Regions from separate parts of the Providencia zhijiangensis genome, predicted to be linked through region 1. Evidence: predicted binding sites of a transcription regulator. Region 1 holds the regulator's gene; the other holds the start of a gene.
What was found. The regulator CRP, encoded in region 1, controls carbon source genes, mostly activating them, when cyclic AMP is high. The targets are predictions, from matches to a motif close to ATGTGANNNNNNTCACAT.

Region 1 (16,229 bases):
GTAACTCTGAATAGGCTTGATTCAGCTGACTACCCGGATTATTGCGCTGCAAGTAAGCAAACATCTTATCTCCCAAGTCTCTCAGCCCCATCTCACCATAAATATCAGGCGCTACTTCCACCACTTCAGGTAACACTTTTTTCAGTTGCGTGTTGGCATCGTAGTGGCGTTTAAAGGAGAGCAATGCATTGACTAATGTGCCCCATTTCCCTTTGGTGATCCCCATAGAAAACAGGAACATAATTTGGAAATCGGTAGTACGGGTCGGCACAATACCATAGTGATTTAGCCATGCGGTCACGAGCGCCGCAGGAACACCGGAATCGAGCAGCTTGCCATCGTCCCCCATTCCCGGCGCCAAAATACTCACTTTGATAGGATCTAACATCGCCCAATCTGCGGGAATATTTTTGAAACCATGCCACGTATCTTCAGGGTTCATTACCCAACAGCTTTGCTCTTTCATCAGCAATTCAACAGGGGCAAACTCAAAATCGTAGCGCTCACTGGTTGCAGGATCCTTCACCGTTTCCTGATTCCACGGTTTGAAAAACCATTCGCCATCATTTTGGAACTCTTTGTACAGATAACCGAGTGATTGACGAAAGTCGATGGCTTCGCGGATCACTTCATCCGTTAATGAGCGCCCACTATTTCCATCCATCATATCTGCCGCAATATCGTTCGAAGCGCAAATGGCATACAACGGCGAGGTGGTTGCATGCATATGATAGGCTTGATTAAAGCGATTAAAATCAATGGCATTCCGGCCATTTCGAACATGAATGAACGAGGCTTGAGACAGCGCATTCAATAATTTATGGGTTGAGTGAGTAGCAAAAATGGTAGGGTCATCCTCTTTGCGCTCTTCATCACGCATCGCAAAATGGTCACGATAAATCGGGTTAAATCGCGCGTAACCGTACCATGCCTCATCAAAATGAATTCTATCGAGGGATTTATCCAATAGGTTTTGCACTTTACGCGCATTGTAGCAAACACCATCATAAGTGCAGTTTGTGACCACGCTATAGGCCGGCTTTTTACCGATTTTATCGGCAGTAAATGGATTGTCGGCGATCTTTTTCTGAATGGCTTCAGGGGACATTTCTGTGGGATAAATCGGTCCAATAATCCCATAACGGTTACGACTTGGGACCATATAAACAGGTTTTGCTCCCGTTAAAATCAAACCTTGTTCGATGGATTTATGGCAATTTCGGTCAATAACCACCACGTCGTCATCCGTCATGCAAGCTTGCATAATGGTACGGTTCGAACCCGAAGTCCCGACCACAACGGAATAGGATTGGTCAGCACCAAAAATCCGTGCAGCATTTTTCTCACACTCCCCAAATGCCCCAGTGTGGTCGAGCAACGAACCTACGGCAACTCGCTCAATGCCGATATCGGTACGGAATAAATTTTCACCAAAAAAGTCGTGATAAATACGCCCAGCTGGCGTTTTGGTAAAGCCGACACCCCCTTGATGCCCTGGGGCTGCCCATGAATGTTCGTGTACATCACTGTATTTAATCAAACTTTTCATTAATGGCGGGAGTAACTGCGCACGGTAACGGATGATAGCAGCGAGAACGCGTCCGGCAATAAAGTCCGCGGAGTCCTCTAAAATCCATGCAAATTCATCCACTTGCTCCATCATTTTTCGGTCAAATGCCACTAAGGCTTCTTCACGATCACTCAAGAGAAAAACGGGAACATCTTCTTGACGGCGATGAAGCTGGGTAATTAGCCGATGAGCTTGGGCTTGCTCTTCTTTATCGGACATATCTCGTCCGTAAAGCAAGCAGTCAATGCTGGTGTTTGAGCGAATATAGGCAAGACCGTCTTCAAAATCACGGATAATGACCGTTTCGACGTGTTCGTCATTCAGTTCGCTTGCCAGCCGTGCAACCGCATGGCTAATCACAGAATCTTCATCTGTTAGCTCGGTATAAACGATCAATGCCCTCATGGACTCTCCCTCAATGAATTGTTTTAAGCGAAATAATTCCTCCTTTAGTCTTAACGCAGATAAGATTATTTTGCAAAGTTATCGGGGTATTAACAGTTATTCATCAAGTTTATTAATCATCACTTTGGCATTCATCACCAATGCTTTCGCTTTATCTTCCCGTTTTTGTAACAACGCCATGAACAGTAAATCGGTCAGGGTATTTTGTGCCGTTCTTGAAGAAATTGATGAGCTGCGCCATTCGTTTTCTTCCGCCACACTTTCCATCATATAATCAGACATTTGAGCGAGTGGAGACTCTTTCGAGCGCGTGATAGCGATAACGCAAGCACCATTTTGATGCCCTATATTGGCGGCGGTGAGCATATCTTTACGCTTGCCAGAGAAGGAAATGACGATTTGCACATCTTTCGGCGTCAAGGTTAATGCTGCCGCAATTTGAACGTGATGATCAGGTTCCACGAGCGTAGTAATACCGATTTTCTGAAGCTTATAGCTTAAATCTTTCGCGGTGAGTCCTGAACCGCCAATGCCGACAATTTGCACACGCTGCGCATGGTCTATACGCTCAATAATTTTTTCAAACTGTTTGAAATCAAGACGTTTTGTGGTTTCTGTGATGGAATAATTTTTCTCTAATGCCAGCTTCTGCGCGACCACCATCAAGCTATCCGTTTGCGTAATACGGTTATGCAACGCACGGTGAGGCTCCCCCAACTCTTGCTGTTGGCGACCAATGATTTCACTTAGCGCCAATTTCAGCGCGGGGTACCCCTTTACACCTAGCTTTTGACTAAACTTCACTATAGCGGATTGGCTGATCCCCAACTGCTCCGCTAACTGTGAAGATGATAGTTTCAGCACGTTTTCCGGACTTTCCAAGATAAATTGTGCAATTTTACGTTGATTTTCCGCTAATCTCGGTAATAGGTACGTGATGGTATCGAGTAACGTCATAGTAGCCCTCAAGAAGATAAACCTTCATCGACAGAATAAATTTACAAATAAATTATTCCTTTAATAAAAACTCAATGCTTGGTAATTAATTATTTAAATTCAAATTACTATTAACTTACAGGGCAATAAATAACCAAATTTATTCGCTTATATTGACAAGGGAGAATAGATAGTACCGTGATGATTATCACATCAAAGGAATAAATAATTCCATAGCATACCCCTCATGATACGTTTAAGGAGTTATTACTATGTCGATTGATTTAAGCAAGATGGTCACGGAAAGCCGTAACGAAGCCAGTACCCACATTGACCAATTATCTACCATTGAAATGCTTCAAGTAATCAACAATGAAGATAAAAAAGTCCCTTTGGCTGTCGAAAAAACCTTACCGCAAATTGCAGAATTGGTCGATAAAGTTGCGGCAGCTTTCCAACAAGGTGGACGTCTGATTTATTCCGGTGCGGGTACTTCGGGACGTTTAGGGATCCTCGATGCCAGTGAGTGCCCACCTACCTATGGAACCCCTCATGAACAAGTTATTGGGCTGATTGCTGGTGGTCACCAAGCCATCTTCCGTGCGGTTGAAAATGCGGAAGATAAACCCGAGTTAGGGGAGCAAGACTTAAAGAACATCGATTTTAATCAAAAAGATATTTTAGTTGGGATCGCCGCCAGTGGCCGCACGCCTTATGTTCTGGGTGCCATGAAATATGCACGCTCCTTAGGTGCAACCGTTGCCTCAATTAGCTGTAACCCTGATAGCCCTGTCTCCCAAGCCGCTGACATTGCCATCACTCCGATTGTGGGTGCTGAAGTTGTCACTGGCTCTTCGCGCATGAAAGCGGGAACCGCACAAAAACTGATTTTAAATATGATCACCACAGGGGCGATGATCCGCATCGGTAAAGTCTTTGGCAATTTAATGGTCGATGTGGAAGCGACTAACGCTAAGCTCATTGAGCGCCAGACTAAGATTGTGATGGAAGCAACCGAATGCGACCGCCAAAGTGCAGAATCTGCATTACAACAATGTGATAGACACTGTAAGACCGCGATTTTGATGATTTTATCTGGCTTAAATGCGGATGAAGCTCGTCAATTACTCGCTAAAAATCATGGCTTTATTCGCACTGCCCTCAACATCGCAAAATCCGCCTAATTGGCGGATCTCAATGAGAGAAACAGTATGGCTAAAATAACAAATGAAATGATACAGCAGATCCTGCAACACGTGGGTGGTGGTCGCAATATCAAGCAGTGCGGTAACTGCATGACGCGTTTACGACTCACCTTACATGATGACCAGTTTATCGATAAAACCGAAATCAAAAAAATCCCCGGGGTACTGGGCGTACTAGAAAGTGACGACCAACTGCAAATTGTTTTGGGCCCTGGAAAAGCCCAAGCCGCCGCGGATTTAATGAAGCAAATGCTAGAAAATGGCGAAGTGGATGAAACTCATGACTCTACCGCGACCCAAGATCTGAAAGAGATTGCTTCAGCCAATAAACAGCAGCTGAAGAAAAAACAAACCAGCGCCGTTCATCGCTTTTTATCTAAATTTGCGACTATTTTTACCCCATTAATTCCGGGCTTTATCGGCGCGGGTCTCTTAATGGGCTTGGCGTCATTACTCACATTATTATCAGCGAACCAAAATTTATTCCCTGCGGATTCAACCCAGCTTGCCCACCTCAAAAGCTTAATTGCGTATATGAGTGTATTCGGTAAAGGGTTATTCACCTTTATGGGATTGTTGATTGGTTATAACGCCCAAAAAGCGTTTGGGGGAAGTGGCGTTAACGGTGCCATTATCGCTGCGCTGTTTATTTTAGGTTACGACCCGGCGGCCACTAAAGGCTTCTATTCTGGTATGACAGACTTCTTTGGTTGGTATATCGACCCGAGAGGCAACATTATCGGGATCCTAATTGCCTGTATTTTTGGTGCTTGGGTTGAAAAACAAGTGCGCAAAATCATTCCGGCCAGTTTGGATATTATTTTAACCTCAACGATTACGCTGTTAATCGTCGGCGCTGCGACCTTTGTCTTCATCATGCCTATTGGCGTCTGGTTATTCGAAGGAATGTCTTGGCTATTCATGCACTTAAACGGAAACCCTATCGGCACAGCCGTCTTAGCGGGTCTGTTCCTGATTGCGGTAATGTTCGGTGTCCACCAAGGCTTTATTCCAGTGTATGTCGCGTTAGTTGAAGCGCAAGGGTTTAACTCGTTATTCCCAATCTTAGCGATGGCAGGTGCGGGTCAAGTGGGTGCGGCACTGGCACTGTATGTGAAGGCGAAGAAAGGCTCTGTTACCCGCAGTCAAATTGGCGGTGCACTCTTCCCCGGCTTCTTAGGTATTGGTGAACCATTGATTTACGGGGTGACGTTACCACGAGTGAAGCCGTTTGTAACCGCCTGTTTAGGTGGCGCGGCCGGTGGTTTCTTTATCGGAGCGGTCGCGTGGATGGGTCTACCTGTTGGGTTAAATACCGTATTCGGTCCTTCAGGGTTAATCGCGATTCCGTTGATGACGTCAGACCAAGGCGTGCTTCCTGCAATGGCGGTGTATGCCGGCGGTGTCTTAGTCTCTTATCTGTGCGGGTTTATTTTCACCTATCTGTTCGGTAGTAAAAATGTCGATTTAGACTAGAGAATAACGTGGATTGAAAAGCAAAAAAGGCACCTTAGGTGCCTTTTTTCTGCGTGAAAAACTCACTCCAACCAAATTAGCGGCACACACGCGGCGGTCAGTATCCCCATCACAAGGTTGAAAATAAACCATGCACGACGACTACGTAAGAAAACCCCAATCAAAGAACCAAAACCCATCCAAATCAAGCCCGCGACAAAATTCACAATCACAAAAGCGATGCTCATCACAATGATGGACTGAGTAAATAACTCGCCTGGAAGACTAAAACTCCCTACTGCGCCGAGCCCCATCATCCATGCTTTTGGGTTTAAGAACTGCAATAATCCACCTTGAAACCAAGTGACGCTTTTAGAGGCTTTGCTGTCTGTTTTGAGTGGCTCGTAGCTGGCGGTAGCGGTTTTCCATGCTAGCCATAATAAATAAACGCTACCAATGATTTTCAGCACAATATAAATTGCAGGATATAATAGTAATAGCGCGGCAACACCGAATGCAGACAAATATAAAATTGACTGCATGCCCAGCATTATTCCTAATAATAATCCGATACTGCGACGAAAGCCGTAGTTAGCGGCACAAGAGGTCAACAACATGTTATTAGGGCCGGGCGTGACTGCTGCAATGAATAAAAACGTAAAAAGCGAAAAAATTAGCCCCAGAGTCATTTATACTATGTTCCTCAACCTAAATTTGTTTCTAGATTTGTTTACTTGCATCACAGAAAAATAACAGTATGTTATGTGACTCACAAGCGTCCCACTAAATAAAAAATAAGGCCATGTCAGAAAATTTCCACCCAATGAGTTGGGCAAAGAACCCACACCTCCAAACCTTATTGCCAAGGATCTTTCGTCGTACCCCGAAAATTATCCCAACATGGCAGCGATTAGAATTGCCTGATGGTGATTTTATCGATCTTGCTTGGAGTGAAAACCCAGAACAAGCGAGAAAAAAGCCTCGTTTAGTGATTTTTCATGGGTTGGAAGGAAATTTTAAAAGCCCCTATGCCCACGGGATGTTAGAAAGTGCCCAAAAGCAAGGGTGGCTCGGCGTGATCATGCATTTTAGAGGATGCAGCGGTGAACCTAACCGTCAAAAACGTATTTACCATTCTGGTGAAACCAGCGATGCGCGCTATTTTTTACATTGGCTAAAACAGACATGGGGTGATGCCCCCACCGCCGCGGTAGGCTATTCCCTTGGCGGTAATATGCTCGCCTGTTATTTAGCTGAAAATGGTGAGAATGCTGAATTAGATGCCGGCGTCGTTGTCTCGGCCCCATTAATGCTTGAAGCCTGCTCCATGAAAATGGAGAAAGGAATTTCTCAGCTCTATCAACGTTACCTATTAAATGGATTGAAACGTAACGCTACCCGCAAACTGGTGCGCTATCCCGGTTCACTTCCTCTTAATTTGTTGCAGCTTAAACAGTTAAAACGCATTCGTGAATTTGATGATGTGATCACCGCACGTATTCATGGTTTTGATGATGCTGCGGATTATTATCAAAAATGCAGCGCGCTACCTAAGTTATCTCAGATTACTAAGCCAACCCTGATTATTCACGCAAAAGACGACCCGTTTATGGCGCCCGAAGTCGTGCCTGATTTAAGTCATTTACCCGAAAATATTGAATACCAAATGACGGAACATGGTGGACACGTCGGCTTTGTCGGCGGTAGTTTTAGAAAGCCACAAATGTGGTTAGAAACTCGTATTCCTCTGTGGCTAACAGCGTATTTGAATGAGCAAAAATCATGATTATTCCGTGGAAAGACCTCGCTCCTGAAACGCTCGAAAACCTTATCGAGAGTTATGTTTTACGCGAAGGAACCGATTACGGCGTTCACGAAAAAAGCTTGCAGGACAAAGTGAATGATGTGAAACGGCAGTTAGTTTCTGGCGAAATTGTGCTAGTCTGGTCTGAGTTACATGAATCGGTAAATTTCATGCCTAATAACCAGTTTCGCCCGTAGCGCTGTTTCTCAAAAATAGTGGTCATGGCGTAAAACAGGGAGTCCACTATGTCGAAGAAGCATCCGATTATTGCAGTGACGGGTTCGAGTGGCGCAGGAACAACCTCAACGAGCCAAGCTTTTCGTAAAATTTTCCATCAATTAAATATCCGCCCAGCCACCCTTGAGGGGGATAGTTTTCATCGTTATACCCGCCCTGAAATGGATATGGCTATTCGTAAAGCCCGCGAGCAAGGGCGCCATATCAGCTATTTCGGCCCTGAGGCCAACGATTTTTCTCTACTTGAACAGACGCTAATTGACTATGCTAAAACTGGCAGCGGTCAATCTCGAAAATATTTACATACTTACGATGAAGCGGTGCCCTATGGCCTGCAACCTGGCACGTTTACCCCGTGGGAATCGCTACCAGCCAATACCGATGTGCTGTTTTATGAAGGATTACATGGCGGAGTAGTTACCCCAGAGCACGATGTTGCACAACATGTTGATTTGCTTGTGGGTGTAGTGCCAATTGTTAACCTTGAATGGATCCAAAAACTCATCCGCGATACCACCGAGCGAGGACATTCCCGTGAAGCGGTGATGGATTCCGTTGTACGTTCGATGGGGGATTATATTAACTATATTACGCCGCAGTTTTCTCGTACCCATATTAACTTCCAACGAGTTCCTACCGTTGACACCTCTAACCCTTTCTCTGCCAAAGCAATACCTTCACAGGACGAAAGTTTTATCGTTATTCGCTTTAGAGGATTAGAGCAGATCGATTTCCCTTATTTATTATCCATGTTAAATGGCTCGTTTATTTCAGCGATGAATACCATTGTGGTACCCGGTGGGAAATTAGGACTCGCGATGGAACTTATTATGATGCCATTAGTGGAAAAATTAATGAAACAGCGAAATGGGTAGTTTGAGATTCTCATTAAAGAGATAAATAACAAGATGCTTATCTTAATTATCGATAAGCATCTTAATAGCAAGAAAACAATTACAGCGTTTTAATTTCGAAGCTATGAGTCACGTTAACCGTTTTCTCTAACATGATAGCAACGGAACAATATTTTTCTGCAGAAAGTTGAACCGCACGCTCCACCACTTTGTCCGTTAATTCACGTCCCGTCACAATAAAGTGCAGGTTGATGTCCGTAAAATAGCGCGGAGCTTCTTCACGACGCTGCGAAGTTAATTTTACTTCACAATCAACAATATCCTGACGACCTTTTTGCAGAATAGAAACCACATCAATCGCACTGCATCCGCCTGCTGCCATTAGAACCATTTCCATCGGACTCGGTGCTTTATCTCCAGCATTGCCATCCATCATAACTTGATGACCCGATGCCGACTCACCTAAAAAAGAGAGCCCTTCAACCCACTTTACGCGTGCTTCCATTTTTATTCCTCTCGAAAATAGTGATATTTATCGTCACATTGTTCCATATATCTAGACAATGTTATATCAGCATTATTAGGCTGAAGCGATACAGGGGAGACTTTCTACATTGGATATGATACAAACAATGGTTAGTTGATAGGATTAAGATCAATACTCAACGATTTAATTGATTATATTATACAATTGATATTAATTTGCATTGGCCTAGGGCGATATTAATAATAGGCATCAATGTGACTTAATATGCTAAGCTTGACACTTTAAAGTCAGCCTTTCCCTACTTTTCGAAAGGTTGCAATAACATACAGAGGATAACGCTAATGGTTCTCGGCAAGCCACAAACAGACCCTACTCTTGAATGGTTTTTGTCACACTGCCATATTCATAAGTATCCATCCAAGAGCACTCTGATCCATCAGGGTGAAAAAGCAGAAACCCTTTACTACATTGTTAAAGGCTCAGTGGCTGTTTTAATCAAAGATGAAGAAGGCAAGGAAATGATTCTCTCTTATTTAAATCAGGGAGATTTCATTGGCGAACTTGGGTTATTTGAAGAAGGGCAAGAACGTACTGCGTGGGTTCGCGCGAAAGTTGCTTGCGAAGTCGCGGAAATTTCTTACAAAAAATTCCGTCAGCTGATTCAAGTCAATCCAGATATCCTGATGCGCCTTTCCGCGCAAATGGCAAGTCGTTTGCAAACCACGTCCGAAAAAGTGGGTAACCTTGCATTCTTAGATGTTACTGGTCGTATTGCTCAAACATTATTGAATTTAGCTAAACAACCTGATGCAATGACTCACCCAGACGGTATGCAAATCAAAATTACTCGTCAGGAAATCGGTCAAATCGTAGGTTGTTCTCGCGAAACTGTCGGTCGTATTTTAAAGATGCTGGAAGATCAAAACTTAATCTCCGCACACGGCAAAACGATTGTTGTTTACGGCACTCGCTGATTCACCTTTCAGCCTCACCCTTCTTGGTGAGGCTTCGATATTGAAATAGCTTTATACTTTACGTACAAAGCTATTTTTCTTACTTAGGATCCTTTATTTCCCCCTCTCATCTATATACTCTCATTGATGAGTATCGTTTCTTTATATAATTATAGTTAATTGTCAAACTAATATAGTGGTAACTAAACCATTATTAAGAGTTGACAACACGATGATTAAAAATATCAATCCAAGAAGCGAAAGTATCATTAATATCAATGATAATAAAACCATAACCACTTCATCATTATCTAATCAAATAAAAAAAGCCATTAATATTGGTTCATGCATACCCGATAATAATCACCTATCTAATTTACATTATCAAAAAAAGCATTTCGCCGTATTGACTTGTCATTTTGAGCCAAGTGAACAAAAAGAAATTAATCTAATTAAATACTCGCCTCCAGTAGAGAAAATAACACTTCCCTATAAATACCATGAGGCTATTGAAGCTAATGGCCATTTTTTAATTCTTAAATCCCCACGTATTTTCAACCATTCCGTCTCAATAAAAAATGAGCCAATTATTAATGAAAAACAGGATACTGAACTAATGCTAATTGATAAAACAAGTGCTACAGAAACTAACGTTTTTAAAGAATTTAATTTAAAACGTTCATCAAACCGATTCTCAAATTTGATTTTAGAAATAAAATCGACTCATGAAAAAGGTATTCGTTATTTAAAAAGTATATTTAATAAAAATAAGAATGAAAAATTTTGTGTTACTTTTAAAAAGGGAATTGAGATCCCAATAAAACATGAAAAAACAAGATCAAGTGAAGTAATCACTTATCAGAACACTGCATCGACTCAGAAGATTGAGAACAACCTTAGCACTCTAAAATCATCACAAGCTAAATTAGCTGAACAGCTAAAAAAAATAGAGACAGACAAAGAGAATGAAATAAAAGCAGGTGAAGAGAGAATAAGAAAAGAAGCTGAATCAAGTATGATACAGAAAGCTTCTATTTCGAAAATAAAAGATGAGAATAAAGCAAAGAGCAGTGATACCGAATTTGAGTTCAATGAGGAATTAGAGTGGAATGATGATACCAATCATATTCAAGATAGTTTACAAAAAAGAATCACCGACCGTCTTGTTAGCTTAGCAATTCCATCAACTCGTCAGCTCGATAAATTACTTGTCGATGAGACTGACATGAAGTCAATAAATCGGCACTTAGAAAATATGGATTCACTGAACAAGATAGAAAATCAGCTATATTCTAGCAATGAAAGCTTAAATTCTAACTCATCAAGCCATTATTCAAATAATTCTAGTGACTCTGGATATTTATCAGAAAACACAAAAGCACAGAAAAAAATAGAAACAGGCTCCACTAAACTGAAAGATAATAACTCGAACCATGCCACGCATAATAAAAATGATAAAGTATTACCTAGAAGAAATATAAAAGTAAAACCAACCGTGAGAACATATCAATTTAATGGGGAAATATACCAAACTAAAACATCAATGCTAAGAGCTAAACATAATAGTAAAAAATATCAGTTTCCACTAAATGGAAACTCACCAGAAATAGCATCAAATCAAGGAAAACCCGATACTAGAAAATTAGATGCGCTGTTGAAAAAAACGCAAGAAACCCTTCATAGTCTAAATAGTCTAAATAGTCTAAGCGAGCAAATATCCAAAGAAGAAGTACATTCTGCGCAGATTAAAACAAAATTAGCTAAGCTTAATAACAAGTAACAACTTGAATAATAGTTCAGTGACAGAGGCAAATTTGCCTCTGTCACTATAAAAAGACAATTAAACCAGCAGTTTGCTAATTGCAGTTTCCAATTTCGCCATCCCGCTATTAATTTCATTTTCAGAAATAATCAGCGATGGAGTAAAGCGTAATACATTCGTGCCCGCATTAAGCATCATCAGCCCTTCTGCAGCACAAGCTTGTAGAATATCTTTTGAGCGATTCAGCAATTTGCCATTCAGCTCTGCACCGATTAATAAGCCCATTCCGCGAATTTCAGCGAAAATTCCATATTGGTCATTGAGCTTGTTTAAATGAGCGACAAATAACTCACGACGTTTAGCAACACCATCAAGGACTTCATCGGTATTGATAATATCGAAAGCAGCATTGCCTACCGCACATGCCAATGGATTGCCCCCGTAGGTGGTTCCGTGAGATCCTACCTCCATTGTTTTCGCAATTTCAGCAGTTGTGATCATCGCACTGATAGGGAAACCGCCTCCGAGCGCTTTTGCAGTGGTTAAAATATCGGGAGTGACATCGTAGTGCATATAAGAGAACAATTTCCCCGTACGCCCCATTCCACTTTGCACTTCATCAAAAATAAGTAATGCATTATTTTCATCGCAAAGTTTACGAACTCCTTGCAGAAATTCTGATGTTGCTGGGGTTACCCCGCCTTCCCCTTGAACTGGCTCCAAAACCACTGCACAGGTATTTTCATCGATCACGGCTTTAACGGCATCAAGGTCATTAAAAGGCACATGAATAATATCCGCAGGTTTTGGGCCGAATCCATCGGCATATTTCGCTTGTCCGCCAACTGAGACAGTAAATAATGTTCTGCCGTGGAATGCTTGCTTGAATGCAATGATCTTCGTTTTATACGGGCTATACTTGGTGATGGCATAACGACGCGCTAGCTTGAATGCGGCTTCATTCGCTTCAGACCCTGAGTTCACAAAGAATGCACGATCCGCAAACGTTGCTTTCGTTAATTTTTGGGCCAGTGTTAACGCCTGTTCATTGGTAAAAACATTGCTCACATGCCAAAGTTTTTCGCTTTGTTCACGTACAGCCGCAACGAGGCTTGGATGGCAATGACCTAGCGCTAAAACCGCGATCCCGCCTGCGAAATCAATATATTCTTTACCTTGCTGATCCCAAACGCGGCTGCCTTCGCCTTTAACTGGAATAAATTCAGCTGGCGAAAAAATAGGTAACATGACCTGATCAAAAGTCTGCCGATTGACTGCGTGTTGTTCTGACATACCCCTCACCTGCTCTTTATCGAATGCTTAAGTGAAAATATAAGCATCAAATATGAATAAAAAATCAATAAAGAGCAATAGGGAAGGGTAAAATATGCATAATTAATTTTGCTATTCGCGAAAATCAACCACTAATACTTGAGAAAATTACTCAACAGCTCATGACCTTGTTCGCTGAGAATACTTTCAGGGTGGAATTGGACCCCTTCAATGGGCAGGGTTTTATGGCGGATCCCCATAATTTCATCGATATCCCCATTATTCAGTGACCACGCGGAGACATCAAAAGAGGCGGGTAGCGTTTCTGCTGCAATCACTAAAGAGTGATAGCGAGTCACGGTTAAAGGTCGATTAAGCCCTTTAAATACCCCTTGATGGTTATGATGGATAGATGATGTTTTTCCGTGCATCACTTCACGCGCTTTTACAACAGACGCGCCAAATGCTTGCCCGATAGCTTGATGCCCTAGGCAGATACCCAAAATAGGTAATTTTCCGGCGAAATATTTTATCGCTTCCAACGAAATTCCCGCCTCATCAGGCGTGCAAGGACCCGGTGAAATGACCAAATGGGTTGGAGCCAGTTGTTCAATTTCTTCAATGGTAATTTCGTCATTACGTTTCACCAGCACTTCCGCCCCTAGTTCGCAGAAATATTGGTATAAGTTGTATGTAAATGAATCGTAATTATCAATAAGTAAAAGCATAGTAGCCTATCCGACTGATTTTTATCATTATAAGTTTTTTTGTTTATGCATAATTCGTGGTGGTTAGCAATTAGAACGCGTCCCAAAAACCATAAATTATCACAAAGGGCGGCTATCATAGCACAGCCAAGACAGGAAAATAGCCTATTTACGTCAAGTAACCCACTTTCAGTACAAAATTTCCATATAAAAATCATGGGATTATATTCACAAGAATATAACAACATTCAAAATTTGATAATAAATACTTTAAATACAATGGAGTAAAATAGAAACAATCATACTAATAAAAAAACAATCAAACGCATGAGTGATGATGAAATAGAAGTGAGTTGGGATGACCTATAATGGAAATAATTTAAGAAAAAATGCAAAGAAAGGCTTTATGATAAGAGGATGATTAACAAGAATCACCCTCTCTATTAGACGATATTACAGCAAACAGTATTAAGGCTTTTTAATCACTTCCGCAGAAATAATCGTAATAGGTTCAACAGGAACATTTTGATATGGACCGACGTTCTCTGTTTTCACTTTAGAAATTTTGTCTGCAACATCCATTCCTTTAACGACTTTACCAAATACGGCATAGCCGAAATCACGTTGGCCGTGATCTAAAAACGCATTATCAGCAACATTAATAAAGAATTGGCTGGTTGCACTGTCTTTATTTGCGCTACGAGCCATTGAAATAGTGCCACGTAAATTACGTAAACCATTATCAGCTTCGTTAGCGATTGGTGCACGAGTTTGTTTTTGCTGCAATTCTTTATTAAAGCCGCCGCCTTGGATCATGAATCCAGGAATAACACGATGGAAGGTTGTTCCGTTGTAATAGCCTTCATTAACATATTGCAGGAAGTTTTCAGTACTAACAGGGGCTTTTTTACTATTGAGTTCTAATTCAATATTACCTGCAGAGGTGACTAATTTGACGTAAGTTTCACCCGCGGCTAATGCAAGAGAAGTTGTGCTCATTGCACAGATTGCCAATAATGGCACAAAAATTCGTTTCAACATTCAAGATCCCTTTTGTTAATACCCAAAAACATATTAATGCCCAATTCTAGAGCGAAGCGGGGGTAATTGCTAAAGATTTACCTATATTTACGCCAAATAGTTAAATTTCGCTGAATTAAATTAATTGTAGAGCAACTTAATGAAAAAGCCTTCGCATAATGTCATTCTCAAATAGATATCACACCAAATATCCCCCTTTTGTTGTTTGTATGCTATTCAGTCGCTATAATCCCCCAGCCTTTTGAGGCTACTCAGGGAGAACCACCAATGGCAATTAAAAACCACAACTACCACATGACAAAATTTGTCATCAGTGCCCCCGATATCCGTCATCTACCAAAAGATACGGGCATTGAGGTGGCGTTTGCTGGCCGATCTAACGCGGGCAAATCCAGTGCATTAAATGCATTAACACAGCAAAAAAGCTTAGCGCGAACCAGTAAAACACCGGGAAGAACTCAGCTTATCAACCTATTTGAAGTTGAAGAGGGCATTCGCCTAGTTGACCTTCCGGGCTACGGTTATGCCGAAGTACCTGAAGAGATGAAGCGCAAATGGCAGCAAGCTCTCGGTGAATATTTACAGAAAAGAGAATGTATCAAAGGGTTAGTGATTTTGATGGATATCCGTCATCCATTAAAAGACCTCGATATGCAGATGATCGAATGGTCAGTCGCCATGAGCATTCCTGTTCTTGTTCTACTGACCAAAGCGGATAAGCTCGCTTCAGGCGCAAGAAAGAAACAGTTAATGGAAGTTCGCCAAGCATTAGCGCCGTTATCAGCGGAAGGCGATATTGAAGTGGAATATTTCTCTGCACTGAAAAAAATGGGTATCGATAAATTACGTATCAAACTCGACAGTTGGTACAGTAACGCCGCAGAATAATCTTTTCATTCCTTGTACGCCAATCGCGGCGTACAACGGTCTATGCCGTTAGCGCATCAGAATTTATGCAAAAAAAATGCTCCAGTCAAAAACTTGACTGGAGCAGCTAATATTCAGCTAAATCCGATTACGTGAAGTAAAAGGTCTGAAAGATAGAACATCTTACCTCTGTACCCTACGTCTGATAATGTACTTTATTTTCCGCTCGAAAAAAAGGCTTTTTGTAGTTTTTTTTCAAAGCTTACTACGATTCAGCCCTTTAAATTGCCTAATAATTCGCTAAAAACGTATTTTTACTACATATTTATGAGATCTAAGTCGCATAATAACAACCTTATCCAGCCCAACGATATATTTAAAATTCAGTGTTTTACCCATGAATTATGTGCAATTTAAAGGGAATAAAACGCCTCCAATTTACTGCGTAAATACCACTATAAAAAATATTCTAAACATAAAAAAACACCCCAAACATTGTCGCCAATCTCTGGGGTGCCTTACATTATCTTTTACTTAGCTTTTGCTCTTATCTTTTTCTTTTAGGTTTTACTAAGAGTTTTTTCTCTTTTATCTCTTACCCAACCAATACTCTAAATAGTTCGCGGCTGTAGGTAGGCGGCAAATGAGGATATCCCTAGGAGCATACACAAGTA
Region 2 (16,229 bases), 1.7 Mb from region 1:
AATGCTTACGATGATCATAAGCGCATTAAGAAACAACGTTTCGCAATTAAGGCAATCTCGATGAGTAAAATCAAAACCCGTTTTGCACCAAGCCCAACTGGCTACTTGCACGTTGGTGGTGCTCGTACCGCCCTGTATTCCTGGTTATATAGTCGCCACAATCAGGGCGAATTTGTCCTGCGTATTGAAGACACCGACTTAGAACGTTCAACTCAGGAAGCTATCGACGCCATTATGGACGGTATGAACTGGTTGAATTTAAATTGGGATGAAGGTCCTTACTATCAAACTAAGCGTTTCGATCGCTACAATGCCGTAATCGATACCATGTTAGAAGCAGGTACCGCTTACCGCTGCTACTGCTCTAAAGAGCGTTTAGAAGCTTTACGCGAAGAACAAATGGCAAAAGGCGAAAAACCTCGCTATGACGGTTGTTGCCGTGACCATGAACATAACCACACTGCGGCAGAACCGCATGTTGTTCGCTTCCGTAACCCGCAAGAAGGTTCCGTTATTTTCAATGACACCATCCGTGGTCCAATTGAATTTAGCAACCAAGAGCTAGATGACTTAATCATTCGTCGTACCGATGGTTCTCCAACGTATAACTTCTGTGTGGTGATTGATGACTGGGATATGGAAATTACCCACGTCATTCGTGGTGAAGACCATATCAATAACACCCCTCGCCAAATCAACATTCTCAAAGCATTAGGCGCGCCAGTTCCTGAATATGCTCACGTTTCTATGATTTTAGGTGATGATGGTAAAAAACTGTCTAAACGCCATGGTGCTGTTAGCGTTATGCAATACCGCGATGACGGCTACCTGCCACAAGCGCTATTAAACTATTTAGTGCGCTTAGGCTGGTCACACGGCGACCAAGAGATTTTCTCAATTGAAGAAATGAAAGAATATTTTTCTCTTGATGCTATCAGCAAATCAGCGAGTGCATTCAACACTGAAAAATTACAGTGGCTGAACCATCACTATATCAATACCTTACCAGCTGAAGAAGTGGCTACCTACCTTGCATGGCATATCGAACAGCAAAATATCGATACTAGCACTGGCCCACAGTTAGTTGAGTTAATCAAATTACTGGGTGAGCGCTGTAAGACACTGAAAGAAATGGCGGAATCTTGCCACTACTTCTATCAGGACTTTGAAGAATTTGATGCTGATGCAGCGAAAAAACACTTACGTCCAGTTGCTCGCCAGCCATTAGAAGTCGTGAAAGACAAATTAATCGCTATTTCAGATTGGACGGCTGAAAATGTTCATCAAGCCATTGAAGCGACTGCGGCTGAGTTAGAAGTAGGTATGGGTAAAGTGGGTATGCCTCTGCGTGTAGCCGTAACTGGTGCAGGTCAATCTCCTGGGTTAGATGTTACCGTTCATGCTATCGGTCAGGCTCGCTCTGTCGCTCGTATCGAAAAAGCATTAGCGTTTATCGCAGAACGCGAAGCATCCGCACAATAATTTTCTAAATAGAAACCTCTGAACAAGAAGTTTCTAGACAAGATGCCTCTCTATAAACTGCCTCTTAAGTTAAGGGGCAGTTTTCTTTTCAGCTCCCGCATTAAATGGGAATTGATTGCAAAATGTTCTATATTTCAGCAGTTAAACCCGAAAAACATATTAATATATTGACACTCCAACCGAGCTTGAATATGATGCCTCCCGTCCAAAAGATTTTGTTTGGGGCTATAGCTCAGCTGGGAGAGCGCTTGCATGGCATGCAAGAGGTCAGCGGTTCGATCCCGCTTAGCTCCACCAAACTCTTTCTTATCTCCCTTTAATTCACTCTTTTCTTTTCCAAATCCTATTTGCAATTTATCTTAATAATTTAGCCTAACTCACTTTCCCCTACTTTACCTTCTATTCACATTTGATTTACTCATATATAATTAGCTTGTAATTTTATTTAAATAGAATTATTCAGATGTGTCATCGCACATCGTCCGTATTCCATTTCAACTAGGTGAGTTATGCCACACATAGATGCCGATATCATTGTGATAGGAGCAGGCGTTTCAGGTTTATCAGTCGCAAATCAATTACAGTTACAACCCCAAAACCCCCAACATAAAACAGTCCTTATCTTAGAAGCACGCGACCGTCTTGGTGGGCGCATTCATACGCAGGAAATTGATAACCAATTTTATGATTTAGGCGCTTCTTGGATCCACGGTATTACCGACAATCCAATCAGTGCAATCGCACAACAGCACCATATTCAAACTGTTGTTTTCAATTACCAAGACGCTATTTTCTATAAAAAAAATGGCTTGGTTTTATGTGAGAACGAAAAAGAGGCTTTTGAAGCGGGCCTTGATTATTTAATGGAACAGTTTGAGAACATTTCATCACCTTGCCAATTTAACAATGCAGCTGAAGCATTAAATAGCTGGTTGCAAAGCCCTGAATTCCACCATTTATTGACTGTCGATCACCATGCAAGTCAGTCCTTGTTTGAACAGCTACAAACAGGGTTACATGAATTTTTTGAAGCTATCGCTGAAGATCCCTGTGCTTGCACATTAGAGACATTATCCCCCTATTTTTTACAACTCGAAGGCTTTTGTGAAGGCGATGAAGTGATCTTCCCGCGTGGATATTCCCAAATTATCGAAACGCTATCGAAAGGGCTGGATATTCGCCTTAACCACCCTGTTGAACATGTTCATTACTTAGATAATTATGTCACTGTCACCACGCTTGATGGACAACAGTTCAATGCTCATAAGGTCGTTGTGACTGTACCACTTGGGGTGTTGAAGAAAGATAAAATTCATTTCACGCCTGCCTTGCCTGAAAAAACGCAGGAAGCTATTAATCAGTTAGGTTTCGGTGTATTCAACAAATTATTTGTCACCTTTGAACAAGCTTTCTGGCGCAAAAATTCACTCAATAACGTCAATAGTATGTACATTCATGAGTCTGATTATTGGTTGAATTTTATGGATGTGAGCGCGATTTATCAAAAACCAACATTGCTGTTTTTATTTGGTGGGTTGTCCGCTAAATGGCTTGAAGAGTGTGATGAACACACCGCATGGCATGAACTGCAAGAATCGCTCAGTAAGGTATTTGATAATGTACCCGCGCCTATACAGCTGATAAAAACCGAGTGGGAGAAAGATATTTACGCTTATGGTTCGTTTAGCTACCCCGCCCCTAACTATTCGGCTGATCAAATAGCCCAATTAAAACAGCCTATTAATAACAAAATTTTCTTTGCTGGAGAACATTTGGCGCTATTAGGAGCCGGTACCGTACATGGTGCTTACCTATCGGGTATAGAGGCGGCCAACAGCCTGCTTAACGCGCAATAATTATCGATTAAGCCTCTAACCCTTATTTTCGTTTTAGAGGCTTAACAATGCTATCTAGCCCTTCTATCTTCAGCCCGAGAGTCATCTCCATCAATTCCCCTAATCGCCCTGCCGGAAACTCCCCTTTTTTATAAAACCACAGTAGGTATTCCTCAGGAAGATCAATCAGGACACAACCTTTATATTTACCAAATGGCATGGATGTATTCGCGATATCGAGTAAGTCTTGTTTTTCCATTTATCCGCTCTTGTTTTAGATATAAAAAAAACGGCATTCACTGAATGCCGTTAGACCATTGACAAAACCATCAGGTTTGGAAATGGCTCTTTTGGGTTGTAAAATTAACAAGGAAAATCAATTTATTGATTTTCGCCTGATAACACAAAGAGGGAAAAACCACGCTTTTATCCCTCTTTGCCATCAACCTTACGGCATTCACTGAATGCCGTTTCTCACTGTAACACTTTTTATCGTGATGACTACAGGATTAATCCAACCACCGCAGCAGATAAGAAGCTTACCAGCGTTGAACCGTACAGTAATTTCAGACCAAAACGTGCAACGGTATTACCTTGTTTTTCATCTAACCCTTTAATTGCACCAGCAATAATACCGATGGAAGAGAAGTTAGCGAATGACACTAAGAATACCGATAAGATGCCCACAGAACGGTCAGATAAACCCGATGCTACCGCTTTTAAACCATCCATTGCTACGAATTCGTTAGTCACCATTTTCACTGCCATGATGCCACCAACTTGTAGCGCTTCATTCGCAGGGATGCCTAACATCCAAGCAAATGGATAGAACACATAGCCCAGCATAGTTTGGAAGCTAACATTGAAAATAGCAGAACAGATTCCGTTAACCATCGCAATCAGGGCGATAAAACCAATCAGCATCGCAGAAACGATAATCGCAACTTTAAACCCAGCAAGAATGTATTCACCCAGCATTTCGAAGAAGCTTTGACCTTCATGCAGGCTGCGCATTTGGATCTCTTTTTCCCCTTCAGGTGGGTATGGGTTGATCAGCGATAACACCACGAATGTACCAAACATGTTTAAGACCAGAGCGGCAACAACATATTTTGGATCTAACATGGTCATGTAGGCACCCACGATGGACATTGAAACGGTAGACATCGCCGTTGCCGCCATGGTGTACATTCTTCTTTCTGACATACTGCCTAATTGGTCTTTATAGGCAATAAAGTTTTCGGACTGACCCAGTAATAATGAACTTACTGCGTTGAATGACTCAAGTTTACCCATACCGTTTACTTTCGACAGCACCGTACCGATGATGCGGATAACAAAAGGCAGAACTTTAATATGTTGTAAAATACCAATCAGTGCAGAGATAAAGATAATTGGACATAACACTTGCAGGAAGAAGAATGCTAAATTGCCTTCAATCATTCCGCCAAAAATAAATTTGGTCCCTTCTGCCGCATAACCCAATAAATGGGTAAATACGCCAGCAACACCAAGAACGAAAGACTCACCGATACCTGATTTTAAGAACAGGTAAGCGAGTGCAATTTGGATCACAAGTAATTGAATAACATAGCGAGGGCGGATCCCTCTACGGTTACTACTCGCTAGAATCGCGAGAGCGCCGATGATGACGATGGATAAAATAAAGTGCAGGATCGAGGTCATATTTGACTCCAACAAAGTTACGAATCAGTCTATGCGCATATTCTATGTAATAGACAACATTTAAATGAGATTAACGTCACATTAATATGAAAACTGACTCAGCCTATCTTTCAAAAGTCACGACCAGATCACGTTTCACGAGTAACACATTAATAACAACTGTAAAAATGTTAGCCAGAAAATAAGAAATGCCATTATCACGTGGTCGATAATGGCATTGCGCATTAAATATAGGTCACGATTAGATATTCAGCAAACGAATTAACTCTTCTTCATCAATGACTTTTATACCCAATTCTGTCGCTTTCGCTAACTTTGAACCCGCCGCTTCACCGGCAATCACCAGGTCAGTTTTCTTCGATACACTGCCTGCGACTTTTGCGCCTAAGGCGACCAGTCTATCTTTAGCTTCATCGCGGGAAAGCGTTGACATCGACCCAGTCAGTACGACCGTTTTTCCAGCGAATGGACTATCAATGTCAGCACTGTTAATCACTTTCACTTCAGGCCAATGGATGTTCGCAATGGTCAATAAATCATGAATAACTTGGCGGTTGTGCTCTTCACGGAAGAAATGCACCACATGCTTCGCCACCACTTCACCAATATCTTGAACGGTTTTCAGTGATTCTTCATCCGCTGCCATCACCGCGTCTAATGATGCATAATGTGCCGCAAGGTTTGCCGCTGTCGCCTCACCCACTTCACGGATCCCTAATGCATAGATAAAGCGAGCCAGTGTCGTTTGTTTGGATTTTTCGAGCGCATCAATGAGTTTTTGTGCGGATTTTGGTCCCATTCTTTCTAGGCCAGTTAATTTACCCGCTGATAATTGGTAGAGCTGCGCCGCGTTTTTCACATATTCCGCATCGACCAACTGCTCAATAATTTTATCGCCCATCCCGTCGACATCCATCGCACGGCGAGAAACAAAGTGTTTAAGCGATTCTTTTAATTGGGCACCACAAGTTAATCCACCAGTGCAGCGAGCCACCGCTTCCCCTTCGATACGTTCAATATCTGAATTACATACAGGGCAATGGGTCGGGAATAGGATTTCACGACTATCTGCAGGGCGTTTATCCAGTACGACACTCACGATTTGAGGAATAACATCCCCTGCACGGCGGATCACGACGGTATCCCCAATGCGAACGCCCAAACGGTCGATTTCATCCGCGTTATGGAGCGTGGCATTACTCACCACAACTCCCGCAACTTGCACTGGCTCTAAGCGAGCCACTGGTGTAATCGCCCCAGTACGCCCCACTTGGAATTCAACATCTTTCAGTAACGTGATTTGCTCTTGAGCAGGAAATTTAAACGCGGTTGCCCAGCGTGGTGCCCGGGAAACAAAACCTAATTCTTCTTGAGTAGCAATATCATTCACTTTAATCACGACACCATCGATATCAAAACCGAGTGTCGGGCGAATTTTTTCAACATGGTGATAGAAATCGAGGACTTGTTGGCAACCAACACGTAATTGCACATGCTCACTCACTGGCAGCCCCCACGCTTTGAATTGCATCAAGCGCTCATAATGGGTATCTGGCAATGTTTTACCTTCCACTAGCCCTACACCATAGCAATAGAAGGTTAATGGACGTTTAGCCGTAATACGTGGATCTAACTGGCGAAGGGAACCCGCTGCCGCATTACGTGGGTTAGCGAAAATCTTACCATCCGTTTTACGTGCTTCTTCGTTCATCGCCTCAAAGCCTTTTTGAGGCATAAAAACTTCACCACGAATTTCAACACGGGCAGGAATATTATCCCCGCGTAAACGTAGCGGAATTGCTTTGATCGTGCGTACGTTGGCCGTGATATTTTCGCCAACAGTGCCATCACCACGGGTGGCCGCTTGAACTAACTCGCCATTTTCATACAGCAAACTGACGGCTAGACCATCTAATTTGAGTTCGCAGCAAAATGTTAATTCAGTGTGGTTATGCAGTCGGTCTTTCACGCGTTTATCAAATGCGAGATAGCTTTCTTCATCAAATACATTATCTAAAGAGAGCATGGGAATTTCATGGCGAACCGTATCGAATGCAGCTAATGGTGCTGCACCCACGCGCTGAGTTGGGGAGTCTGTGGTGATCAGTTCTGGATGCTGCGCTTCGAGGCTTTTAAGTTCTTGCATCAGCTTGTCATATTCCACATCAGGAATTTCTGGTGCATCCATAACATGATAGAGGTATTCGTGATGGCGCAATTGTTGTTTTAACGCGTCTATTTTTTGCGTGAGTGCGTCTGGGGTTTGTTTCGTCGTCATGTTTCACCAATAGATATAAAAAACCCCCTGAATCGGGGGTTTTAATTAACTTAATGTATTTCGAATTCTAGCATGATACACCTCTATTTTTTGAGGTGTCAGTATTTTTCGTTCATCATCCAACACAACACCACCTGCATCTGATGCAATACGTTGTGCCGCTTGGAGCATTAATTTAAAGTTCTGGCTAGCTTCACCATAAGACGGCACCATCATAAAGATAGAGACACCCGGCGTGGTGAAATCAGACATGGCTTCTGGGTCAAATGACCCCGGTTTCACCATATTTGCCAAACTAAACAATACTGGCCCCGATCCCGCTGGATGAACGTGACGGTGGAAGATATTCATGGCACCGAATTGGAAGCCAGCCTGAAGAATACTTTGCAGTAATGCTTCACCTTCAAGAACCTGCCCATGATGCGCTGCAACATGCAGTACCAGAACAATTTCCTTTTCGCTTGCAACTGCCGCTTTTTCTGCCGGTGCACTAGGTGCTTCGTGCTCTACCTCGGTATGAGGCTGAGCCACAGGTTGTACTGCTTCTTGATGAGCAGAGACTTGTGGTACAGACTCTGGCTGTGCAGAAACATGAATCTTTGGCTCTGTATGAATGCGTACAGGTTCTGAAACATGTTCTTGTAAATCAGCTTCATCCACCATATTAATCGTCAATTGCTCAGGAGCATGGCGATTATCAACATGTGGAGCAAACACAGGCTCAGAAGCTGTTGGTTTAACTGGCTTTGAAGCAGGTTGTGGTGAGTGCTCCGCAGTTAAATTAAACTCAGGCTCAGCGTCACGTTGAATTGTATGGGGTTGAGAGACAGGCTCAGCGCGCGGCTCCTCTTTCACCATATAGATAGGCTGATCTTCAACAGCGGCTTTTTGTACCGGTTGATTTTCAGTAAACAGAGCAGAATCATCATATTCTGATGAATTTTCCTGCGTGTCATTCTTTCTACGTTTTACAGGTCGGTCGCGAAATAACTTAGAGCGCTCTTTACGGCTGGTCCATAAACCATGCAGTAATAAAGCGACAATGGCTATCGCACCTACGACCACTAATATTAGACGCAAATCCTGCATCGCTGCTATCTCTAGTTGATGAATAATGATGCCATCACGGCGGAAACTACCTTAAGATTATTTCTCAATTGCTCTAAGTGCAACCCTCAGAACGATTTTCTTACAAGAAAGAGAATATTCCGCCTTCGTTTGCTGCTTTTTTATACAAAATTATCACTAGTCAGTGTAATTTCATACCTATATGATACATGCTCACCCGCAAAGGAGATAATAAGAAGTATGACCCAATCGACATTTTCGCCACAAAAAAATCACTCTGGTTTTTATTACTTTTCACAAGGGTGGCGACTAATCACTCGTCCTGGCATTAAGCGCTTTGTTCTTTTACCCCTATTAGCAAACATTCTGCTTCTTGGAGGCGCTTTTTGGTGGTTATACAGTAAGCTTGGTGGATGGATTGATCAGGTTATGAGCTACATTCCCAGCTGGCTACAATGGCTTGACTATCTGATTTGGCCGGTCGCCGTCATTTCTATCTTACTGGTTTTTAGCTATTTTTTTAGCACGATTGCCAATATCATCGCTGCACCGTTTAACGGCTGGCTATCAGAGCATTTAGAAGCAGAACTAACTGGTAAGCCCGCTCCAGATACGGGTATGGCAGAATTACTAAAAGATGTACCACGCATGATTAAACGGGAATTTGTGCGAATTGCTTACTATTTACCGCGAGCCATCGTGTTATTGGTGCTGTTCTTCATTCCAGGTATTGGGCAAACTGTCGCGCCCGTTTTATGGTTCCTATTCGGCGCTTGGATGATGTCCATTCAATATTGCGATTACCCATTTGATAACCATCGCGTTGGGTTCAACGACATGAAACAAGCACTCTCAAAAGATCGAGTGAATAATATTCAATTTGGTGGTGCAGTCAGCTTATTAATGATGATCCCAATTTTAAACTTAGTCATCATGCCCGTTGCGGTTTGTGGCGCAACCTTAATGTGGGTTGATCGTTATCGCGCTCGTTACGCGCGCTATTAGTCCTTCTCGAAATTAACACTTTCTAGGGATATGCAGGTACCTATCTGCATATCCTTCTCTATGGCTTCTGCTCTCAATCCAGCCCAATACCAGACTTTTCTTCTTAGTTATAATAACGTGACTTTAAATAACCCACGGTTATATTCTAGCGTTAAATCATATTTGCAATAATCAGATGTTCGAGTATGTTGAATTCATATTCAATTTTGAAAACACACCTAATTCTTGGCTAACCGTTAATTTTAAGGATGTCCCATGAGCAAAATTTATGAAGATAATTCGTTGACCATTGGAAATACCCCATTAGTGCGTTTACAGCATTTTGGCAACGGTAATATTTTGGCAAAAGTGGAATCTCGTAACCCAAGCTTCAGTGTGAAATGCCGTGTGGGCGCGAACATGATTTGGGATGCTGAGAAAAAAGGCATCCTGACAAAAGATAAAGAACTGGTTGAACCAACAAGCGGAAATACAGGTATTGCCCTCGCCTACGTGGCTGCGGCTCGCGGTTATAAACTAACGCTAACCATGCCAGAAACCATGAGCATAGAACGCCGTAAACTTTTAAAAGCCCTTGGTGCTAATTTAATCCTGACTGAAGGCGCCAAAGGTATGAAAGGCGCCATTGCTAAAGCGGAAGAAATCGTCAACAGCAACCCAGGTAAATATCTGCTATTACAGCAATTTAGTAACCCAGCCAACCCAGCTATTCACGAGAAAACGACTGGGCCTGAGATTTGGAATGATACCGATGGCAACGTAGATGCCGTTGTTTCTGGCGTTGGAACTGGCGGGACAATCACAGGTATTGGCCGCTATTTAAAGCAGACAAAAGGGAAAAAAGACGTGGTGATGGTTGCCGTTGAACCCGCAACTTCGCCAGTGATCACTCAAGCCCTTGCAGGGGAAGAAATTAAGCCAGGTCCCCATAAAATCCAAGGTATCGGTGCTGGATTTATCCCTGGCAACTTAGACCTTTCTATTATTGACAAAGTCCTGCAAATTACCGATGACGAAGCGATTTCAACCGCTCGTGAGCTAATGGAAAAAGAAGGCATTTTAGCAGGTATTTCATCCGGAGCAGCCATTGCAGCAGCCGCTAAACTTGCGGCACTACCTGAATATAAAGACAAAAATATTGTGGTCATTTTACCGTCTTCAGGTGAGCGTTACTTATCCACAGCACTGTTTGCGGATATTAATGCCGAATAATGATAGTTAGGTTAACATTACGTTAAAAAAGCACCAATTAGGTGCTTTTTTTGTGGGTGAGATCATAGATTAGCACGGATTGGGATGATTTATTATCCGGCATTTAGTATTAAACATAGTAATTATTTCACACCTCGAAATTAATCATTTTTTAGCCACTCACTGATTGAATGGCGAAATACCCACTAAAAGCGTCGTGTGAAATTTAAGCTAAATAAATGATAATTTGGTTGATACCAAACAAAGTAGAAAACCAAATGAATCGTTGATAATCTAAATTATACGCATGCTCAGCATATTTCATCTACAATAGGCTGTGTCATCATAAAAAACTTAAAATCACTGAGGAAATATTATGTTCCAGCAAGAAGTTACTATTACAGCACCTAACGGTTTACATACTCGTCCTGCGGCTCAATTTGTTAAAGAAGCAAAAGCATTTACTTCAGATATTACTCTGAGTTCAGGCGGCAAATCAGCTAGCGCAAAAAGCCTGTTCAAACTACAAACATTAGGTTTAACCCAAGGCACCGTAGTCACCATTTCTGCTGAAGGTGAAGATGAGCAACAAGCAGTTGAATTTTTAGTTAAACTGATGGGCGAATTAGAATAAATCTTCACTTTGCCATCTTGTTTTAACGTAATAATTCCCTGTCCCTGAATAGATTATTCGGGGACACCTGCTTAATCACTTATATCTACTGTTGTCTCTGCAACATCAAATCTCCTATCAGTAGTAAGGTAATATTATGATTTCAGGAATTTTAGTATCCCCAGGTTTTGCTTTTGGTCAGGCTCTCATCCTCAAAGAAGATCCTATTGTTGTCAGCACCCGTAAAATCACTGACGAGCAAGTTGATAAAGAGATCCAAAACTTCATTGATGGACGTAACAAATCAGCTGAGCAGCTTAGCCTTATCAAAGATAAAGCAGAAAAAAATCTTGGTGCGGAAAAAGCTGAGATTTTTGAAGGTCATATCATGCTGCTGGAAGATGAAGAATTAGAGCAAGAAATTGTCTCTCTCATCAAAGGCGATAAAAAAACCGCAGATGCGGCGGTTTATTCAGTCATTGAAGACCAAGCTCAAGCATTAGAAGCATTAGATGACGAATACCTGAAAGAGCGTGCCGCTGACGTACGCGACATTGGTAAACGCCTACTCAGAAATATTCTGAATATGCCGATTGTGGATTTAAGCGCAATCACCGAAGAAGTTATTCTGGTTGCCCCAGATTTGACCCCATCCGAAACCGCTCAGTTAAACTTAGACAAAGTATTAGGTTTTATCACTGACCTCGGTGGTCGTACTTCCCATACCTCTATCATGGCTCGTTCACTGGAAATTCCTGCGATTGTCGGTACCACCGACGCGACCAGCAAAGTGAAAAGCGGTGATTTTATTGTGTTAGATGGCGTGAACAACACCATTTACCTCAACCCATCTGAAAGCGAAATTGATAAGCTGAAAGCCTTCAGAAATGAATACCTGCAAGAAAAAGAAGAGCTGGCGAAATTAAAAGATTTACCGGCAATGACCTTAGACGGTCATCAAGTTGAAGTCTGTGCAAACATCGGTACTGTGCGTGATGTCGCGGGTGCTGAGCGTAATGGTGCAGAGGGCGTAGGTCTATACCGCACTGAATTCTTATTTATGGACAGAGACGCACTGCCAACAGAAGAAGAGCAATTCCAAGCGTATAAAGCTGTAGCAGAAGCCATGGGCAGCCAAGCCGTGATTGTACGCACAATGGATATTGGTGGCGATAAAGACTTACCATACATGAACTTACCTAAGGAAGAGAACCCATTCCTTGGCTGGCGTGCAATTCGTATTTGTCTTGACCGCAAAGAAATTCTACACTCTCAATTAAGAGCTATTTTAAGGGCGTCTAAATTTGGTAAACTGCGTATCATGTTCCCGATGGTTATTTCTGTCGAAGAAGTTCGAGAACTGAAAGCAGAACTTGAGATGCTTAAAGAGCAGCTACGAGAAGAAGGCAAAGCCTTTGATGAGGGGATTGAAGTCGGTATTATGGTGGAAACACCAGCTGCCGCAGTCATTGCACATCATTTGGCGAAGGAAGTTGATTTCTTTAGTATTGGGACGAATGATCTCACTCAATACACTTTAGCGGTTGACCGTGGTAATGAGCTGATTTCACACCTTTATAATCCGATGTCTCCAGCCGTCTTGAACTTGATTAAACAAGTGATTGACGCTTCTCACGCAGAAGGAAAATGGACGGGTATGTGTGGTGAATTAGCAGGTGATGAACGTGCGACCTTATTGCTGTTAGGCATGGGGCTGGACGAATTTAGTATGAGCGCAATCTCAATTCCTCGTATCAAAAAGCTCATTCGTAATGCGAATTTTGCAGATACTCAAGCGCTAGCGGAACAAGCACTTGCTCAACCAACAGCCGATGAATTGATGAAACTTGTCGATACCTTTATCCAAGAAAAAACGTTATGCTAACAGCAGCACATTAGTTCGGTCCCATATAAAACGATTAGGAGAAGGTCCATGGGTCTGTTTGACAAACTGAAATCACTAGTTTCGGAAGACAAGAGTAGCAGTGGCAATATTGAAATTATCGCGCCATTATCAGGCGAAATAGTCAATATTGAAGATGTACCAGACGTTGTGTTCGCAGAAAAAATTGTTGGTGATGGTATTGCTATCAAACCTACCGGAAACAAAATTGTCTCCCCTGTTGATGGTACTATCGGTAAAATTTTTGAAACTAACCATGCATTTTCTATTGAATCTGATGATGGTATCGAACTGTTTGTTCACTTCGGTATTGATACTGTTGAACTCAAAGGCGAAGGTTTTAAACGTATCGCTGAAGAAGGCCAATCAGTGAAAAAAGGCGACGTTGTCATTGAGTTTGACTTAGCCCTGTTAGAAGAAAAAGCCAAATCAACCTTAACACCGGTTGTTATTTCCAATATGGATGAAATTAAAGAACTGAATAAATTAAGCGGTACCGTGACTGTCGGTGAAACAGTCATTATGCGTATTAAGAAATAATTGCGCTAAACCTTCAAAAACCGCTTAATAACAAACCACCAGCGACATTTTTGCCCTGGTGGTTTTTTGTTGGGTTATCTTTTCTAAACGGTTATTTATCAAAAAACGTTTACTTATCAAAAACGCCTGTCGACAGATAGCGGTCACCACGGTCACAAATAATCGCCACAATTACCGCATTAGGGTTCTCTTTGGCCACACGCAGCGCACCTGCAACTGCACCGCCTGAACTCACACCACAAAAAATACCTTCACGTTTTGCTAAGGAGCGCATCGTGTCTTCGGCTTCTTGCTGATTAATATCGAGCACAGTATCCACTAATTTGCTGTCAAAAATCCCTGGTAAATATTCAGGAGACCAACGACGAATACCTGGGATTTGGCTCTTTTCAGCGGGTTGTAAGCCCACAATTTCCACATCTTGTGATTGGCTCTTTAAGTAACGACTCACGCCAGTGATGGTGCCTGTCGTCCCCATACTGGACACAAAATGGGTAATTCGCTCGGCAGTTTGTTGCCAGATCTCGGGCCCTGTGGTTTTAAAATGGGCTAACGGATTATCAGGGTTATTAAATTGGTCTAAAACCTTCCCTTCGCCTCGCTTAGCCATCTCTTGAGCTAAGTCTCTCGCCCCTTCCATTCCTACTGTCGTACTCACTAAAATAAGTTCTGCGCCATAAGCTTGCATAGACGCTTTACGCTCTTGGCTCATGTTATCTGGCATTAACAGCTTCAATTTGTAGCCTTTCACCGCGGCAATCATCGCTAACGCGATCCCTGTATTGCCACTGGTGGCTTCAATAAGCGTATCTCCCGGTTTGATCTCCCCGCGTTTTTCCGCTTCGTTAATCATCGAAAATGCCGCTCTATCTTTTACTGAGCCGGCAGGGTTATTTCCTTCAAGTTTTACCCAGATTTCCGCCTCTAGACCTTCCGTTAGCCTTTGCAAGCGAACCAACGGCGTATGACCAATAAACTGTTCCAACGTTGACACTGTGTTTTTCCTTATAATAATTTTTTATTGATTGATAATATAATTAACAATTAATTCTAAAATCAATCATCCCTTATTAATCTACGCGCTTTTAGCGAGAGAGGGGAAAAATAATGGGTCTTTACCCTGATAAATTTGTGTTTGTTGGCTGCCAAGATAGTAATTTTCTCCCCTTGTAGGAACAGTACGCGCATCCTGCCATACCACGGACAAGGTTTCCTCACCCCAACCTAAAGGTTGCACCGTTAATTGCCAAAAGTGCCCTCGGGGGCCTGATTCAATGATCCTTACTGGCAATTGGTGTTGTTCATCCATTTCTTTCTGCAAGCGAATATCCCAAGGACGAATAAATACATCAACCTCCCCTTGCTGAGCGCTCACCTGAGCGAGTGGGAAAGTAAAATTCGCTATCTGCAGCTGTGAACCACGGATCTGTCCAGGGATTTTGTTAACCTCCCCCATGAATTCAAGCACAAAACGGGTTTCCGGTGATTGCCAAATTTCATTAGGGGTGCCAACTTGTTCGATATGTCCTTGGCTCATCACGACAATGCGATCTGCGACTTCCATCGCTTCCTCTTGGTCGTGAGTCACAAAGACACTGGTAAATTTCAACTCTTCATGAAGTTGACGCAACCAACGACGTAACTCAATACGCACCTGTGCATCTAGCGCGCCAAACGGTTCGTCTAACAGCAAAATTTGTGGCTCTACCGCTAACGCTCTTGCCAATGCTACCCGCTGTTTTTGTCCACCAGAAAGCTGAGAAGGAAAACGCTCAGCCAAATGGGCTAATTGCACCATCTCAAGCAGCTCCATCGCTTTTTGCTTAATCACCGCTTTTGAGGGTCGCTGTTTTCGAGGTAAGACGGTCAAACCAAATGCCACATTCTCAAACACCGTCATATGGCGAAACAGCGCATAATGCTGGAACACGAAACCAACATGCCTATCTTTTGCATGTACTTGGCTCACATCCTGACCATGGAAACGTAACGAACCGTGGCTTTGCTGCTCTAGCCCCGCAATGATACGCAACAAGGTAGTTTTCCCAGAGCCAGATGGCCCCAATAATGCCACCATTTCCCCTGAGCCGATATCCAATGAGATATTGTTCAGCACTGACGTTTTACCAAACAATTTGCCAACATGATTAATTTCAATACTCATAATTAATGGACTCCTGACTCAGTTTGCTGCCGGCTTAAATGCCATTGCAAAGCACTTTTCACAATTAAGGTAATAATCGCTAATAACGCTAAGATAGCCGCAGCCGTGAACGCGCCTACCGTATTGTAATCTTGATGAAGCAACTCAACTTGCAGAGGCAATGTATAAGTTTCACCACGAATAGCGCCAGATACCACAGACACCGCGCCGAACTCACCAATCGCACGCGCATTGGTTAATACCACGCCATAAAGCAACGCCCAGCGAATGTTAGGCAGTGTCACTCGCCAAAACATTTTCCAACCCGATGCACCCAATAATGTTGCAGCTTCGTCCTCTTGGCTTCCCTGACTTAACATCAATGGCACTAACTCTCTAACGACAAATGGGCATGTCACAAAAATAGTCACTAACGCCATACCCGGCCATGAAAACATCACCTGAATATCAAAGCCTTCTAACCA

Region 2: QS795_RS11300 (NupC/NupG family nucleoside CNT transporter) is a predicted target of CRP. The motif match lies at 5,068-5,085, and genes of this name have one in related genera.

Annotation. Positions count from the first base shown of each region.
Region 1 covers NZ_CP135990.1:300,369-316,597, reverse strand. The annotation lists gene adiA (arginine decarboxylase) at 1-1,975, opposite strand, end outside; gene QS795_RS01425 (MurR/RpiR family transcriptional regulator) at 2,072-2,932, opposite strand; gene murQ (N-acetylmuramic acid 6-phosphate etherase) at 3,184-4,095, shown strand; gene murP (PTS N-acetylmuramic acid transporter subunit IIBC) at 4,123-5,592, shown strand; gene QS795_RS01410 (LysE family translocator) at 5,655-6,260, opposite strand; gene QS795_RS01405 (hydrolase) at 6,374-7,357, shown strand; gene QS795_RS01400 (YheU family protein) at 7,354-7,572, shown strand; gene QS795_RS01395 (phosphoribulokinase) at 7,621-8,487, shown strand; gene QS795_RS01390 (OsmC family protein) at 8,567-8,971, opposite strand; gene crp (cAMP-activated global transcriptional regulator CRP) at 9,295-9,927, shown strand; gene QS795_RS01380 (hypothetical protein) at 10,139-11,686, shown strand; gene QS795_RS01375 (aspartate aminotransferase family protein) at 11,747-12,961, opposite strand; gene QS795_RS01370 (aminodeoxychorismate synthase component II) at 13,093-13,668, opposite strand; gene ppiA (peptidylprolyl isomerase A) at 14,116-14,688, opposite strand; gene yihA (ribosome biogenesis GTP-binding protein YihA/YsxC) at 14,956-15,576, shown strand; gene spfP (small protein SpfP) at 15,690-15,737, opposite strand.
Region 2 covers NZ_CP135990.1:2,438,411-2,454,639, forward strand. The annotation lists gene gltX (glutamate--tRNA ligase) at 61-1,482, shown strand; tRNA gene QS795_RS11285 (tRNA-Ala) at 1,704-1,779, shown strand; gene QS795_RS11290 (flavin monoamine oxidase family protein) at 1,992-3,338, shown strand; gene QS795_RS11295 (DUF3820 family protein) at 3,361-3,576, opposite strand; gene QS795_RS11300 (NupC/NupG family nucleoside CNT transporter) at 3,819-5,003, opposite strand; gene ligA (NAD-dependent DNA ligase LigA) at 5,245-7,281, opposite strand; gene zipA (cell division protein ZipA) at 7,327-8,370, opposite strand; gene cysZ (sulfate transporter CysZ) at 8,590-9,354, shown strand; gene cysK (cysteine synthase A) at 9,610-10,566, shown strand; gene ptsH (phosphocarrier protein Hpr) at 10,922-11,179, shown strand; gene ptsI (phosphoenolpyruvate-protein phosphotransferase PtsI) at 11,316-13,043, shown strand; gene crr (PTS glucose transporter subunit IIA) at 13,092-13,601, shown strand; gene cysM (cysteine synthase CysM) at 13,711-14,595, opposite strand; gene cysA (sulfate/thiosulfate ABC transporter ATP-binding protein CysA) at 14,677-15,765, opposite strand; gene cysW (sulfate/thiosulfate ABC transporter permease CysW) at 15,768-16,229, opposite strand, start outside.